2 regions of the Stenotrophomonas sp. ATs4 genome follow, and region 2 is predicted to be linked to the other one. Evidence: riboswitches for the same ligand, from Rfam matches in the RefSeq annotation. Region 2 holds a riboswitch; the other holds the start of a gene.
What was found. A riboswitch is a leader RNA that binds a small molecule or an ion and turns the genes downstream of it on or off. The one in region 2 is predicted to bind glycine.

Region 1: it holds a riboswitch for glycine, as region 2 does, so the genes downstream of both, ABR323_RS11520 (trimeric intracellular cation channel family protein) here and gcvP (aminomethyl-transferring glycine dehydrogenase) in region 2, are expected to answer to the same signal.

What each region holds. Positions count from the first base shown of each region.
Region 1 is NZ_JBLYPK010000005.1:336,672-344,948, reverse strand. It holds gene ABR323_RS11540 (NYN domain-containing protein) at 1-82, opposite strand, end outside; gene ABR323_RS11535 (NAD(P)/FAD-dependent oxidoreductase) at 205-1,485, shown strand; gene ABR323_RS11530 (nuclear transport factor 2 family protein) at 1,685-2,116, opposite strand; gene ABR323_RS11525 (GIY-YIG nuclease family protein) at 2,188-2,445, opposite strand; glycine riboswitch at 2,486-2,575, shown strand; glycine riboswitch at 2,589-2,692, shown strand; gene ABR323_RS11520 (trimeric intracellular cation channel family protein) at 2,777-3,394, shown strand; gene ABR323_RS11515 (MdtA/MuxA family multidrug efflux RND transporter periplasmic adaptor subunit) at 3,679-4,845, shown strand; gene ABR323_RS11510 (multidrug efflux RND transporter permease subunit) at 4,842-7,949, shown strand; gene ABR323_RS11505 (efflux RND transporter permease subunit) at 7,946-8,277, shown strand, end outside.
Region 2 is NZ_JBLYPK010000007.1:32,519-40,795, forward strand. It holds gene ABR323_RS13540 (siderophore-interacting protein) at 1-766, opposite strand, end outside; gene ABR323_RS13545 (multidrug effflux MFS transporter) at 908-2,134, opposite strand; glycine riboswitch at 2,434-2,536, shown strand; gene gcvP (aminomethyl-transferring glycine dehydrogenase) at 2,599-5,466, shown strand; gene ABR323_RS13555 (VOC family protein) at 5,637-6,047, opposite strand; gene ABR323_RS13560 (amino acid permease) at 6,154-7,521, opposite strand; gene ABR323_RS13565 (AraC family transcriptional regulator) at 7,604-8,277, opposite strand, start outside.

The DNA of each region.
Region 1 (8,277 bases), on a different contig from region 2:
CAGCCAGGACCTCGTCGATCTTCGAGGCCGGCGCGTTGTCGGCATCGATCAACAGGGCGATGCGCTTTTCGGGTTCGCTCATGGATTCCTCGCGGGCGGTTGCCTGAACCCGAGTATCGCTGATCCACGCAGGCGCTGACGTGACAACCACCTGCCGTGCGAAGATGCCAAACGCTTCCCCCATGCCCCCACTGGAGTGAGTCGATGAGTCGCGAGCGCGTTCCCCACCTGGTCGTTGTCGGCGGCGGTTTTGCCGGGCTCTGGGCCACCCGCGCCCTGGCCCGCGAACGCATACGCATCACCCTGGTCGACCGCCGCAACCACCATCTGTTCCAGCCGCTGTTGTACCAGGTGGCCACCGCCGGCCTGTCCGCACCGGACATCGCCGCACCACTGCGCCACATCCTCGGCCACCAGCGCAATGTGGAAGTACGCCTCGGCGAAGTGGTGACCGTCGACAAGCAGGCCCGGCAGATCCGCATGGCCGATGGCAGCACGCTGGACTACGACAGCCTGCTGCTGGCCACCGGCGCCACCCACGCCTATTTCGGCAACGACCAATGGGCCGATGATGCCCCCGGGCTGAAGACGCTGGACGATGCCATCGCGCTGCGCCGCAAGCTGCTGCTGGCCTTCGAGCGCGCCGAGGCAGAACCGGACCCGGCGAAGAAGGCCGCATGGCTGAGCTTCGCCGTGGTCGGTGGCGGCCCCACGGGTGTTGAACTGGCGGGCACCCTGGCCGAGATCGCGCGGCATACGCTGCGCAACGAGTTCCGCCATATCGACCCGGCCAGCGCCAAGGTGCGCCTGGTGGAGGCCGGCCCACGCGTGCTGTCCTCGTTCCCGGAAGTGCTTTCGCTGAAGGCACGCCGGCAGCTGGAAAAACTGGGCGTGGAAGTGCTGACGGGTACTCCGGTGAGCGACATCGACAGCCAGGGCTTCAGGCTCGGTGATCAGTTCGTACCGGCACGTACCGTGGTCTGGGCCGCGGGCGTGGCCGCATCGCCGCTGGCGCGCACGCTGGAGGTGCCGCTGGACCGCGCCGGACGCGTACAGGTACAACCCGACCTGACCCTGCCTGGCCACCCGGAACTGTTCGTGGCCGGCGATCTGGCCGCCTTGAACCAGGCCAACGGCAAGCCGGTGCCCGGCGTGGCGCCCGCCGCCAAGCAGATGGGCAAGTACGTGGCCGAGGTGATCCGTGCACGCCTGCACGGCAAGCCCGAGCCCGGTCCGTTCAAGTACGCCGACTTCGGCAACCTGGCCACCATCGGCCGCATGGCCGCGATCGTGCACCTGGGCCGGCTGCAGCTTTCCGGCGTACTGGCCTGGTGGTTCTGGCTGGCCGCGCACGTGTTCTTCCTGATCGGTTTCCGCAACCGCATCGTAGTGCTGCTGAACTGGGCCGTGGCGTACTGGAGCTACCAGCGCAGCGCGCGCATCATTTTTGGTGATGACCAGGAAGACCGTCGACCAAGGCGGTAGATCCACGCCATGCGTGGATGATTGAATTACGTTGGGGTCGGATCCCTTTCCGCAGGAAAGGGCTCTGACCCCGTCAACACCATCCACGCATGGCGTGGATCTACCGATTCATCGGGCCGCCCGGCACCCGCCGTTTCGACCATGCCCGGCAGAAATCTTCCTTCCTTGCGGAGTCGGCAATCTGCGCCGCACTCCAGGCTCACTTCGCCTTCGGCTTCGGGTACCACAGCGCGTTGACGATGACCCAGCGCTGGTCGAAGCGTCCCATGTGGAAGTAATCGACGAACCACGGCGTTTCCAATCGCACCGAGGCGGCATTGCCAGTCACGTCCAGCACCGTGCAGCGGCGGTCCCATTGATCCTTCGGGGTCTTCAACGCGCCCTGCTTCGTCAGCGAGACCAGCTCCTCCTTCGACATCCGGCGCAAGCCGAGTCGCTCGTCTGGCGTATCGCCGAGGACCGCGCGCTTGGCCAGGTCCGGGTGCAAGGAGCGGGCGACGCGCTGCGGGTCGGCTTCCAGCTGACCGTCCACGTAGTCATGGCAGGTGGCTTCGATGGCCGCGATCGTAGCGGCGTCGGCAGCGGGGCTTGCTGCTGCGGAAAGTGCGAACAACAGGGCAACGGTGGACATCCGGGTCTCCAGCGCTGAGGGCTGGGCGATCATGGCATGGCCGGATGCGCCCATCCACGCATGGCGTGGATCTACTGCATCAACCACGCCAGCTTGCGTTCGCGCGGCTGCTGCTTGAGTTGCCACTCGGCCCGCGAGGCGGCGGCCCGGTCCGGGTACTCGCGCACGGCCAGCACGCGCAGCGGCGGCCGCGATCGGGTGTAACGGGCTCCCTTGCCAGCCTGGTGGGCGGCAAAACGGGCCTGCACGTCGGTGCTGATGCCGGCGTAATAGCTGCCATCGCGGCATTCGAGCAGGTACAGGAACCACGGGCGGAGGGACGGGGCCATACCCGGATTATGCCGTGCTGCACTGCAGCGGATATACTGGCGCCCGAATGCAGGAGAGAGGCGCCGCGCTGGCGCCCGCCGAAGGCGCAGGCTCCCATGATCGCTCAGGCCGGTGGGCTGGAATCCCACCAACCATGCATTCGACTCGCCGAGCTGGAGAGAGGTCACCGGGCACGCCCGGGACGATCCGCCGAAGGGGCACGCGGCCCATGCCGCTGAACTCTCAGGCAAAAGGACAGCGGGAGCGGCACCGGTCATCGTCATCCCGTCATTGCGCAGGCAGTGGCGGTGGTCGCGCATGGCCGGCCCCACCGCGCCCGGAGCCTGCCCCATGCTGCTGTCCATCATCTACCTGATCGCCATTTCCGCCGAAGCCATGACCGGCGCCCTGTCTGCGGGCCGCCGCCGCATGGACCTGTTCGGCGTGGTCATGATCGCCTGTGTCACCGCCCTCGGTGGCGGCTCGCTGCGCGACATCCTGCTCGGTCATTACCCGCTGGGCTGGGTGAAGCACCCCGAGTACCTGGGCTTCACCGTGTGCGCGGCGCTGATCGCCACGTGGGTCGCACGCTGGATGCATCACTTCCGTCGCACCTTCCTGGTACTGGACGGGCTGGGCCTGATCGCCTTCACCCTGATCGGCTGCTCGATCGCGCGCGAGGCCGGTCATGCCACGCCCATCGTGCTGATTGCCGGCATGCTGACCGGCGCGTTCGGCGGCGTGCTGCGCGACATCCTCTGCAACGAGGTGCCGCTGATCTTCCAGAAGGAGCTGTACGCGATCATCTCGCTGCTGACCGGTGCGGTGTACCTGTTGCTGCTGCACTGGGGCGTGGCCGACGCTACGGCGATCCTGTGCTGCCTCGGCGGTGGCTTCGCAGTGCGGCTTCTGGCGATCCACTACCGCTGGGAAATGCCGAAGTTCGTCTATCACGACGAAGTGCATTGATTGTCTGACGGTAGTGCCGGCCGCTGGCCGGCAACACGGCACATGCCCGCGGATTCCAGCAGGTTGCCGGCTAGCGGCCGGCACTACCGAATGCGTTGCATGACGATGGTCATGCGGCATTGGCCGGGGTGATTGGCTACCATTGTCACCCCGTTGCTGCCGCGACGGCATCCAGCCACGCCGCGCCCGCGGCCCCGCCAGACACTCCCTCCCCGCTGCCCGTGGTGCCTTGAGCGCGCCGACGGGCCCGCATGTCCCTGCGCGCGCAGGGCGCAGGATGCCCCATGTCTGTCGCCGAAAATTCCCGCTTCCGCCGTGCCCGCCCATTGCGGGTGGTGCTGGCTATCGCCCTCGTCGCCCTTCTGGCGTGGTGGCTGTGGCCCCGGAGCGGATCGGGCAGCAGCGACGATGCGCCGGGCAAGACGGTCCCGGTACGCGTGGCGCGTGCCAGCGCCGAGCCTCTGGTGCTGCGCCTGAAGGCGGTCGGTACGGTCACGCCACTGCACAGCGTGGTGGTGCGCAGCCGCGTGGATGGCGAACTGCTGCGCCTGCACTTCCAGGAAGGACAGCAGGTGAAGGCAGGCGACCTGCTGGCGCAGATCGACCCACGCCCGTATGAGGTGAAGCTGGCACAGGCCCAGGGTACCCAGCAGCAGAACCTGGCCGAGCTGGAGAACGCCGAACGCCAGCTGCAGCGCTACCGCGAACTGCAGAAGCAGAACTACGTGTCCGGGCAGGAACTGAGCGACCAGCAGAGCAAGGTGCGGCAGCTGCAGGGTCGGCGGATCAGCGATCAGGCGTCTGTTGACGAAGCGCGCCTGCAGCTGCAGTACACCCGCATCGTCGCCCCGGTCAGCGGTCGCATCGGGCTGCGCCGGCTGGACGTGGGCAACCTGGTGCGTGCCAGCGATACCGAAGGCCTGGTGACGCTGGCCCAGACCGCACCGATCAGTGTGCTGTTCACCGTGCCCGAACCGGAACTGCCCGCCCTGCTCGATGCCGTGCAGGCGCAGCCAGCGCTGGCGGTGGAAACGTGGGACCGCGAAGAACGCCGGCAGCTGGCCCGCGGCTCACTGTCCAGTGTCGACAACCGCATCGATACCACCACCGGCACGCTGAAGCTGCGTGCGCACTTCGAAAACGACGACCTGGCCCTGTTCCCCAACCAGTTCGTCAACGTACGCCTGCAGCTGGGCGAGCAGCCCGCGCTGCTGATTCCCGATGCCGCCGTGCAGTTCGGCAGCCAGGGCAACTACGTGCATGTCGTCGGCAAGGACAACAAGGCGCAGCGGCGCAACGTGGTGCTTGGGCCTGCCGATGACGGACGCGTGGCCGTACGCTCCGGCCTGGTGGCCGGCGACAAGGTGGTGATTGAAGGCATCGACGGACTGGAAGACGGCACCGCGGTGGAGATCATCACCGAGGAGGCCGTGACCAAGGCCGGCGCATGAACCTCTCGCGCGCCTTCATCCTGCGTCCGGTCGCTACCACGCTGCTGATGGTGGCACTGCTGCTGTCCGGCGTGCTGGCCTACCGCCTGCTGCCGGTGGCAGCGCTGCCGCAGGTCGATTACCCGATCATCCAGATCACCACGCTGTACCCGGGCGCCAGCCCGGAGCTGACCACGCGCACCATCACCGCGCCGCTGGAGCGTCAGCTGGGGCAGATTCCCGGCCTGAAGCAGTTGTCGTCGACCAGTTCCGGCGGTGCGTCGGTCATCACCCTGCAGTTCGGCCTGGAGGTGTCGCTGGGCGTGGCCGAGCAGGATGTGCAGGCGGCGATCAACGCAGCCGGCAGCTTCCTGCCCGGCGATCTGCCGGTGCCACCGGTCTACCGCAAGGTCAACCCGGCCGATACGCCGATCCTGACCCTGGCGGTGACCTCAGAAGGCCTGTCGCTGCCGCAGGTACACGATCTGGTGGATACGCGCATCGCGCAGCGCCTGGCGCAGTTGCCGGGCGTCGGCCTGGTCAGCCTGGCTGGCGGCCAGCGCCCTGCCGTGCGCATCCAGGTGAATCCGGCGGCACTGGCCGCCAATGGCTTGGGCATGGACCACATCCGCACCGCCATCGCCGCCGCCAATGTCAACCTGCCCAAGGGCAGCTTCGATGGCCCGATCCGCGCGGTGATGCTCGATGCCAACGACCAGATGCGCAGCGTGGCCGAGTACCGTGCGCTGGTGCTGGCCTGGCGCGATGGCGCGCCACTGCGGCTGGGCGATGTGGCCACCATCAGCGATGGCGCCGAGAACCGCCAGCTGGCGGCATGGAGCGGCACCACGCCCGCAGTGCTGGTGAACATCCAGCGCCAGCCGGGGGCGAATGTGATCGCCGTGGTCGAGCAGGTGCGTGCGTTGCTGCCGCAGCTGCAGGCCACCTTGCCGGCCGGCGTGCAGATGGCCGTGCTGAGTGACCGTACCGAATCGATCCGTGCGTCGGTGCGCGGCGTACAGAAGGAGCTGGTGCTGGCCATCGCGCTGGTGGTGCTGGTCACCTGGGTGTTCCTGCGCAACCTGCCGGCCACGCTCATTCCCAGCGTCGCGGTGCCGCTGTCGCTGGTGGGCACGTTCGCGGTGATGCTGCTGGCCGGCTATTCGCTCAACAACCTCACGCTGATGGCGCTGACCATCGCCACTGGCTTCGTGGTGGACGATGCCATCGTGATGCTGGAGAACATCGCGCGCCACCTGGAAGAGGGCGAAAGCCCGCGCGAGGCAGCGCTGAAAGGCGCCAGTGAAATTGGATTCACCCTGATTTCGCTGACCGTTTCGCTGATTGCGGTGTTGATCCCGCTGTTGTTCATGGCCGATCTGGTGGGCGCGCTGTTCCACGAATTCGCGGTGACGTTGGCCGTGGCCATCGGCATCTCGCTGCTGGTCTCGCTGACGTTGACGCCGATGCTGTGTGCGCGGTTCCTGAAGCCGCATGTGGCGGGGTCGGAGCCCCAAGGGGATCTGGCCCCTTCGCCGCCGAAGCGCGATGTCTTCGACCGCGTCATCGCCCTCTACGACCGCCAGCTGCGTTGGGTGCTGCAGCGGCAACCGCTGATGCTGCTGGCCACCGTCGCCACACTCGCGCTGACCGTGGCGTTGTACTTTGCCGTGCCCAAGGGCTTCTTCCCGGTGCAGGATGCCGGCCTGGTGCAGGGCATCAGCGAGGCACCGCAGGCCATCTCGTTCCAGGCCATGCGCGAGCGGCAACTGGCACTGGCCACGGCCATTGAGCAGGACCCGGCCGTGGCCAGCCTGTCGTCGTACATCGGCGTGGACGGCAACAACGCCACCCTCAACACCGGCCGCCTGTTGATCGAATTGAAGCCGCACGGCGAACGTGACAGCGCCGAGGTGGTGATGGCGCGCCTGCAACAGCGCGTCGCGAAGATTCCCGGCATCACCCTGTATCTGCAACCCGTGCAGGAACTGGGCATCGAAGACCGCATCAGCCGCAACCAGTACCAGTTCACCCTGACCACGCCGGATCTTGAAACACTGGAAACCTGGACACCCAAACTACTGCAGGCGCTGCGCCAGTCACCCGCGCTGCGCGATGTGGCCAGCGATCTGCAGATGCAGGGCCGGCAGGCCCGTGTAGCGATCGACCGCGACGCCGCAGCGCGCCTGGGCGTGAGCGTGGAAGCGGTGGCCGATGCGCTGTACGACGCCTATGGGCAGAGGCAGATTTCGACCATCTTCACCCAGGCCAGCCAGTACCGGGTGGTGCTGGAAGCCGATCCTTCACGGCAACCGGGACCGGAATCGATCACGGGCCTGCGTGTACGCAGCAGCAGCGGGCAGACCGTGCCGCTGGGCGCTGTCGCCCGGGTTGAGACTGGCCCAAGTGCACTGCTGCGCAACCACGTGGGCCAGTTCCCGGCGGCCACGCTGTCATTCAACCTGGCCCCTGGCGCATCGCTGGGCGAAGCAGTGGAAGCCGTGCATGCCGCACGTGCGCAGGTGCACCTGCCACAGAGCATCGAGCTGCGCCTGCAGGGTGCAGCGGCGGCGTTCAGCAGCTCGTTGTCCAGCACGTTGTGGCTGATCCTGGCTGCGGTGGTGGTGATGTACATCGTGCTGGGCGTGCTCTATGAGAGCTTCATCCATCCCATCACGATCCTTTCCACCCTGCCTTCGGCCACCGTGGGTGCCCTGGCCGCACTGTGGCTGAGTGGGCGCAGCCTGGACCTGATCGCAGTGATCGGCATCGTGCTGTTGATCGGCCTGGTGAAGAAGAACGCGATCATGATGATCGACTTCGCACTGGACGCGCAGCGCACACGCGGCATGACGCCACGCGAAGCGATCCACCAGGCCGCGCTGCTGCGTTTCCGGCCGATCCTGATGACCACGCTGGCCGCACTGTTCGGCGCGGTGCCGCTGATGCTGGCCAGTGGTTCCGGTGCCGAACTGCGGCAGCCGCTGGGCTGGGTGATGGTGGGCGGCCTGCTGGTCAGCCAGGTGCTGACGCTGTTCACCACGCCGGTGATCTATCTGGCCTTTGATCGCCTGCAGCGCGGTCGCGCAACGGCCACCGCGCCAGCCGACGAGGCGCGCGCATGACCCCTGTTGCACGCCTGGCACAGGCCTGCGTGCAGCGCCCGGTGGCCACGATTCTGCTGGCAGTGGCGCTGGTGCTGGCCGGTCTGCTGGCATTGCGGCTGCTGCCGGTGGCGCCGCTGCCGCAGGTCGATTACCCGGCCATCGAAGTGAGCGCCAGCCTGCCCGGTGCGTCACCCGAATCGATGGCGGCCACCGTGGCCACACCACTTGAGCGGGCGCTGGGCAGCCTGCCCGGCATCTCGCGCATCGACTCGGCCAGCACTCAGGGCCAGACCCAGATCGAACTGAAGTTCGTGCTCGGCCGCGATATTGATGAGGCCGCGCGCGA
Region 2 (8,277 bases):
GCGGCCCGGCCACGCTGGCGTCGGCCTGCTCCCACAGGATCTGCGCATCGACGTCGATTTCCTCCAGCGCATCGCCATCGACCACGCTTGAGGCCGCTGCCAGCCGCGCCTGTACTGCCCGCAGCAATGGCTGGCCGTAGGCCGCCTGCCCACGCGGCAGCCACACCAGCTCGGCGGTGGCAGGTGCCTTCAGTGGCACCGCGTCGCCGCCCTGGGCAACTTCCAGCAGGGCCAGCGTGCGCGGCGGCTCAATCATGTCAGCCAGCTCCTCAAGGATGCCTGCCACCGCAGGCAATGCTGTTTCATCAGCCACCAGCAGCACCTGGCCGACACCGGCCGGCGGCTTCCATTCCCAGCCTTCGCTGCTCTCGGCGCAGTCGGCGTCCGGGGCCAGCAGCACGACGCGGTCACCCGGGCGGGCGTGGATGGCCCAGCGCGAGGCGGGGCCGGTTTCGCCATGGATGACGAAATCGACATCGACCTCGCCCTGCTCGGCGCGCAGCTGGCGGATGGTGTAGGTGCGCATCGGCGGCCGTTGATCGTCAGGCAACGCCCGGTATCGCCGATACCAATCTTCGCCGCTGGGTACCTGCGGCAGGTCCTGGCGGGGCAAGGGGAAGAACACCTTGATCCGCTGGTCCGGGCCTTCGGTCTTCATCCGCGCCACGTCGGCGCCGGTGAACACCATGCGGTCCAGGGAAGGGGAAAGAACACGGCGCTCTTTCAGCGCCACCTCGAACAGGCGGTAGGTCTGCTGCGCAGCCATGGGGGTACCTCGTGCAACGACATCGGAATGGCTGGCTGTCGTGCATCCACGCACCGGCTGGCTGGAGTGCCCAGCCTAGTCCGGCCGTTCCCTGTCGCAAGGGTTGCGGGCCTCACGGCCCGCCCTACCCCTGCGCGCTGCTCAATGGCCCGTGCAGGCCGCCTGTGCCGCGCGTTCACGCTGGTGTTCCCAGTACCAGAACACGAAGCCGGCGCCGAAGAAGGCCGCCTGGCCCAGTGCCAGGTGCAGCGGGCTGGCGCTCAGCAGCGGCGACACCACGCCAGCCACCACGGTGCTGATCATCAGCTGCACGAAGGCCTGCAACGACGACGCCAGGCCACGCTGGTGCGGATACATGTCCAGCACCGCCAGCGCCAGGATCGGGAAAATCAGCGCCATGCCCATGCCGCCCAGGAAGATCGGCAGCACCGCCCACGGCAGCACGAACTGTGGAGACAGCGCCACGTAGCCGACGTTCAACAGCGCCGAAAGCGCACACAAGCTGAAGCCGATTGCCACCTGGCGGGTGGGCGTGGTGTGCCCGGCCATGCGTCCGGACAGGAACGAACCGGTGGTCATGCCGCCAATGGTGGGAATGAACAGCCAGGCGAAACCGCCTTCGCCCAGATGCAGGTGCTGCATCACGAACACCGGCGCCGAAGAGATGTACAGGAAGATGCCGCCGAAGCCGATGCTGCCGGCCAGGGCCAGGCGCAGGAAGCGCGGGTTGAAGCCGATGCGCACGTAATCACGCATCAACGTGCGCGGCGACAGCCCCACCCGTGCCTCGACCGGATGGGTCTCCGGCAGGTAGCGTGCGGTAGCGGCCAGCAGGACCAGCGCGAACACCACCAGGAACCAGAAGATCAGCGGCCAGCCGGCGCCACTGAGCAGGATCCAGCCACCGATGATCGGTGCGATCGCCGGGGCGATGCCGAACAGCATCGACACCTGGCTCATCAGGCGCTGCGCGTCGTGGCCGTGGTACAGGTCGCGGATCACCGCGCGGCCGACGATCATGCCCACGCCCGCCGACAGGCCCTGCAGCGCGCGGAACGCCAGCAGCGTGGTCAGATCGGTGGACAGCGCGCAGCCCACCGAGGCGCCGACAAAGATCACCAGGCCACCGAGGATGACCCGCTTGCGGCCCCAGGCATCGGACAGCGGGCCATGCGCCAGGCTCATCAGGCCATAGAACAACAGGTACACGCTGACCGTCTGCTGCACCGCCACCTCATCCACCGCCAGGCGCTGGGCCAGCTGCGGGAACGCCGGGAAGATGGTGTCGATCGAGAACGGACCGAACATGGCCAGGCCAGCGAGCAGCAGGGCCATGCGGCGGGTGGAAGGAGCAACAGCGGCGGTCATGGGAAAGGCGTCCGGCAGGGCCATGCGCGGCACGCACGGCGGGCGCCGGTCCCCTTCTGCAGGGACAGCGCCAGATGAATTCGGGTATCCGCCCATCATAGGTGTGGATTGCGCCGGGCGCCATGCAGGGATGCACAAAACGCACGACCGGGCCATCGGCCATTCAGCCGCGGCAGGCGCCCGGGGAAGCGGTCCGCGGGCCCGCAACGGGCTATAATCGGCCGGCAACACGGTGGGAGAAGCGGAACACCGCTGCCGAAGGCGCAACGCCCGTAATCGCTCAGGCCCGATACCACCCGTAACAGAACTCTGGAGAGACCGGTTCGATCCGGCGCCGAAGGGGCACGAAGCTGCGGTCCGCCGCGCTTTTAAACTCTCAGGCAAAAGGACAGAGGGGCGCCCCGCAGACCGCCGACCGGCGGCTTGTGCCCGTGCGTGTGCCCTTTCCTGACGGATCCTTCGCCATGTCCCAGAACACCCCTTCCCTGCGTGAGCTCGAGCACCATTCCGCGTTCGTCGAGCGTCATATCGGCCCCAACGATGCCGAGATCGCGCAGATGCTCGGCGTCATCGGCCACGCATCGCTGGATGCGATGACCGATGCCATCGTCCCGGCCAAGATCAAGTCGCCGGCACCGCTGGCACTGCCGGAGTCGATCACCGAAGTGCAGGCGCTGGCGAAGATCCGTGCGATCGCCGACAAGAACACCGTGCTGCGCAGTTTCATCGGCCAGGGTTACTACGGCACCCACACGCCGAACGTGATCCTGCGCAACATCCTGGAAAACCCGGCCTGGTACACCGCCTACACCCCGTACCAGGCGGAAATCTCGCAGGGCCGCATGGAAGCGCTGATCAACTTCCAGACCCTGTGCGCCGACCTCACCGGCATGGAAATCGCCAACGCCTCGCTGCTGGACGAAGCCACCGCCGCCGCTGAAGCGATGACCCTGGCCAAGCGTTCGGCCAAGTCGAAGTCGGACACCTTCTTCGTGCATGACGCGGTGCACCCGCAGACGCTGGAACTGCTGCGCACCCGCGCCGAGCCCATGGGCATCGTGCTGCGCGTGGGCACCCCGGCCGAAGCGCTGGAAGCGGACAGCTTCGGTCTGCTGCTGCAGTACCCGGACACCTTCGGCCAGGTGGGCGACTACAAGGCGCTGGTCGATGCCGTGCACGCACGCGGCGGTCTGGTGGCCGTGGCCACCGACCTGCTGGCCCTGACCCTGCTGGCGGCACCCGGTGAATGGGGCGCGGACATCGTGGTCGGCAACAGCCAGCGTTTCGGCGTGCCGTTCGGCTTCGGTGGCCCGCACGCCGCGTTCATGGCCTGCCGTGACGCCTACAAGCGCTCGATGCCGGGCCGCCTGATCGGCGTCTCGATCGACGCGCAGGGTAACCCGGCCTACCGCCTGACCCTGCAGACCCGCGAGCAGCACATCCGTCGCGAGAAGGCCACCTCCAACATCTGTACCGCACAGGTGCTGCTGGCGGTGATGGCGTCCATGTACGCCGTCTACCACGGCCCGGAAGGCCTGACCCGTATCGCCCGCCGCACCCATCGCCTGGCCTCGATCCTGGCCAGCGCGCTGCGCGGTGCCGGCGTACAGGTCGGTGGCGACTTCTTCGACACCCTGCATGTCACCGGCGTACACGCCGATGAGATCCACGCCAAGGCACGCGCTGCCGGCTACAACCTGCGGGCGATCGACAGCGACTCGGTCGGCATCAGCCTGGACGAAACCACCACCCGCGCCGACATCGTTGCCGTGGCGGCGGTGTTCGGTGCAGCGCTGGATGTGGACGCACTGGATGCCAGCACCGCCGACGCACTGCCGGCCGGCCTGCTGCGCCAGTCCGCGTTCCTCACCCATCCGGTGTTCAACACGCACCACAGCGAGCACGAACTGCTGCGCTACCTGCGTTCGCTGGCCGACAAGGACCTGGCGATGGACCGCACGATGATCCCGCTGGGCTCGTGCACCATGAAGCTCAACGCCACCGCCGAGATGATCCCGGTGACCTGGCCGGAGTTCTCGCAGATCCATCCGTTGGTCCCGGCTGACCAGGCGCTGGGCTACAAGGAACTGATCGACTCGCTGGAAGCGATGCTGGTGGAATGCACCGGCTATGATGCGGTGAGCCTGCAGCCGAACTCCGGTGCGCAGGGCGAATACGCCGGCCTGCTGGCGATCCGCGCCTATCACCGTTCGCGCGGCGAAGATCATCGCGACATCTGCCTGATTCCGGATTCGGCGCACGGCACCAACCCGGCCTCGGCGCAGATGTGCGGCATGAAGGTGGTGGTGACCAAGACCGACGCCAACGGCAATGTCGATGTGGAAGACATCCGCCTCAACGCCGAGAAGTACAGCGACCGCCTGGCCGCGATCATGATGACCTACCCGTCCACGCACGGCGTGTTCGAGGAGGAAGTGGTGGAGATCTGCGAGATCATCCACAAGCAGGGCGGCCAGGTGTACACCGACGGCGCCAACATGAACGCCCTGGTCGGCGTGGCCAAGCCGGGCAAGTGGGGTTCGGATGTTTCGCACCTGAACCTGCACAAGACCTTCTGCATCCCGCACGGCGGCGGTGGCCCGGGCGTTGGCCCGTGCGCGGTCAAGGAACACCTGGCTCCGTTCCTGCCGGGCAAGCTGGGTGACAACGGTCCGGTCGGCATGGTCAGCGCGGCCAGCTTCGGCAGCGCCTCGATCCTGCCGATCAGCTGGATGTACATCGCGATGATGGGCACCGAAGGCCTGCGCAAGGCCACCCAGGTGGCCCAGCTCAACGCCAACTACATCGCCAAGCGCCTGGCCCCGCACTTCAAGACCCTGTACACCGGCCGCAACGGGCTGGTGGCACACGAGTGCATCCTGGACGTGCGTCCGCTGGAAAAGACCAGTGGCATCGGCGCCGAGGACGTGGCCAAGCGCCTGATCGACTTCGGCTTCCATGCGCCGACGCTGAGCTTCCCGGTCGCCGGCACGCTGATGGTCGAACCGACCGAGAGCGAATCGCTGCATGAACTGGACCGCTTCATCGATGCGATGATCCAGATCCGCGAAGAGATCACCGCGATCGAAGACGGCCGTCTGGACCGCGAGGACAACCCGCTGAAGAACGCGCCGCACACCGCCACCGCTGTGACCGCCAGCGAGTGGACCCACGCCTATCCGCGTGAACTGGCTGCGTTCCCGCTGCCGAGCCTGAAGCTGCAGAAGTACTGGCCGCCGGTGGCCCGCGTGGACAACGTGTACGGCGACAAGAACGTGATGTGTGCCTGCATCCCGGTCGACGCCTACAGGGACGACGAAGTCGAGGCGTAATCCCTCGATCCATCGAAAACGAGAACGGCCCGCGCAAGCGGGCCGTTCTCGTTTCAATCCACGCATGGCGTGGATCTACTACCTGCCACGGCGAAACCGGGCCGTTTGGGTTTCCATCCACGCGTGGCGCATTCTCCGGTAGATCCACGCCATGCGTGGATGCCCTGCCATCACGGATCCGGCATCTGCCCCAGGCTCAACTGCCACGACACGCCGAAGCGATCCTGCACCCAGCCATAGCGGTTGCTGAAATCGTAGTCGCCCACCGGCATCAGCCAGTGCCCGCCCTCGCCCAGCACGCGCGCCGCGCGCTCGAACTGCTCGGCGCCGGAACACTCGACGAACAGGGAGATCGATGGGGTGAAGGTAAAGTCGTGCACGTCCAGGCTGTCAAAGCACAGGTAGTGGGTGCCACCGAGCAGGAAGATGGCCTGGCGCACCTGCCCAGGCACCCCCGCTCCCGGGCCTTCCGGGTGGCGCTGCAGGGCCAGCAGGCGGAAATCGGCGAAGGCTTCGGCGTACACGGCCAGGGCGGCCTCGGCCTGGCCGGTGAACATCAGGAAGGGACGGCTGCGCAGCATGCGGTACTCCCGGTCGACGGGCCGCTGGCGGCCCACACGATCAGGATGGCACGCATCATGTGCGCAGGGTGTATCGGTAGCGCCGGGCCATGCCCGGCGGGATCAATCACGCCTCGCGCATGCGCCGCGCGATGGCGCTGCTGGCGGCGATGGTGGCCGTCAGCGCCACCATCGACAGGAACTGCAGGCGGGTATGCGATTCGCTCAGCAGCAGGCCGAAGATCAGTGCCAGGATCGCCAACGCACAGACCGTCAGCCATGGGAAGCCGGCCATGCGGAACGGCAGGCGGGTGCCCAGGCGATCGGCGCGGCGGCGCAGCACCAGCTGCGAGACCAGCGACAACGTCCACACCAGCAGGCAGGTGGAACCGACGATGTTCAGCAGCACCGGCAGCACCTTGTCCGGGAACAGCAGCTCCATCACCGTGGCCGCGAAACCGAACAGCACACTGGCCAGCACCGCGATCACCGGCACCTGGCGCGGATCGGTCCAGCCAAGCACGGCCGGGGCTTCGCGACGCTGTGCCAGCGAGTACATCATGCGCGAAGCGCCGTAGAGATTGGCATTGAGTGCCGACAGCAGCGCGATCACCGCGATCAGGGTGATGGCGGTACCGGCGCCGGGAATGCGGGCGATATCCAGCACGGCGGCAAACGGGGACTTCAGCGCTTCGCTGGTCCAAGGCACCACGGCGATGATCACGCTCAGCGAGCCGATATAGAACACCAGGATGCGCCAGGCCACGGTGCGGATGGCGCGGGCGATGCTGCGTTCCGGGTCTTCCGTTTCAGCTGCGGCCACGGCCACGATCTCGGTGCCGCCAAAGGCGAACACGACAACCAGCAGCGCCGCGCCGATGCCGGCCAGACCCTTCGGGGCGAAGCCGCCATGCTCGGTGAAGTTGCTCAGGCCTGGCGAGGTCACCTGCGGCAGCCAGCCCATCAGCAGCGCCACGCCGATAGCGATGAAGGCCAGGATCGCCACCACCTTGAGGATGGCGAACCAGAATTCGAACTCGCCGAAGTTCTTCACTCCGAGCAGGTTGATCGCGGTGAAGAACAGCATGAACGCCAGCGCTGCCATCGGCACCGGTATCGCCGGCCACACCGAGGCCAGCAGGCCGGCCGCCCCGACCGCCTCGGCAGCGATCACGATCACCAGCTGCACCCACCACAGCCACCCTACGGTGGCGCCGGCGGTCGCGCCCATGGCGTCGGCCGCATACACCGAAAACGCGCCGCTGGTCGGTTTGGCCGCCGCCATCTCGCCCAGCGCGTTCATCACGATGATCACCAGCGCGCCAGCCACCAGGTACGACACCAGCACTGCCGGACCGGCCGCCTGCACACCCACACCCGAGCCGAGGAACAGGCCGGCGCCGATGGCGCTGCCCAGGCCCATCATGATCAGCTGGCGGGGCTTGAGCGAGTGCCCGAGGCGGGACGGCGAAGCAGTCGGAATCGAGTTGGGCATCGGCAGGGCTGGCGGCGGGCTACAGGGGCGACACCTTACCCTGTCCCATGCCCACGGGGATAGGCACAGCGCAGCAGGCGGCTCAGGCCAGCGCGGGCTCGCCGACATTCCCTCCAATACGGGCCCGGTAGGCACGCGGCGAGAAACCGGTTTCAGCCTTGAACTTGCGGGTAAAGGCGCTCTGGTCGCTGAAACCGCAGGCCTGGCCGATGCAGGCGATGCTGTCGTCGCCATGCAGCAGGTGCATGGCCATCTGGATGCGCAACCGGGTCAGCACCTGCTGCGGGGTCATCTGGAACACCTTGCGGAAGCTGCGCTCCAGCTTGGACAGCGAAAAGCCGGTGATGTCCAGCAGAGTCTGCATGCGCACGTTCTCGGCGTAGTGCGCATTGAGATGGGCCAGGGCCAGACGCAGCTGCTCGTACTGGGTACCCAGGCTGTCCTTCTGGCCTAGATCGCGGGAAATGCCGATCAGGCCCTCGATGTTCCCATCGACCACCAACGGGCGCTTGCAGGTCAGGCACCAGCCCGGTTCGCGGTTGGCGAACAGGTGCAGCTCCATCAGGTTCTCGATCACCTCGCCGGACAGCACGCGGGCGTCCTGGTCGACGTAGTCGGCACTGAGGCCGGTCGGGTAGATCTCGGCAGCGGTACGTCCGATCACGTCCTTGCGCGCGCGCAGGCCCAGCCGTCGCAGCATGGTCTGGTTGACGTGGGTGTAACGCCCCTGGAGGTCCTTGATGAAGAACAGCACAT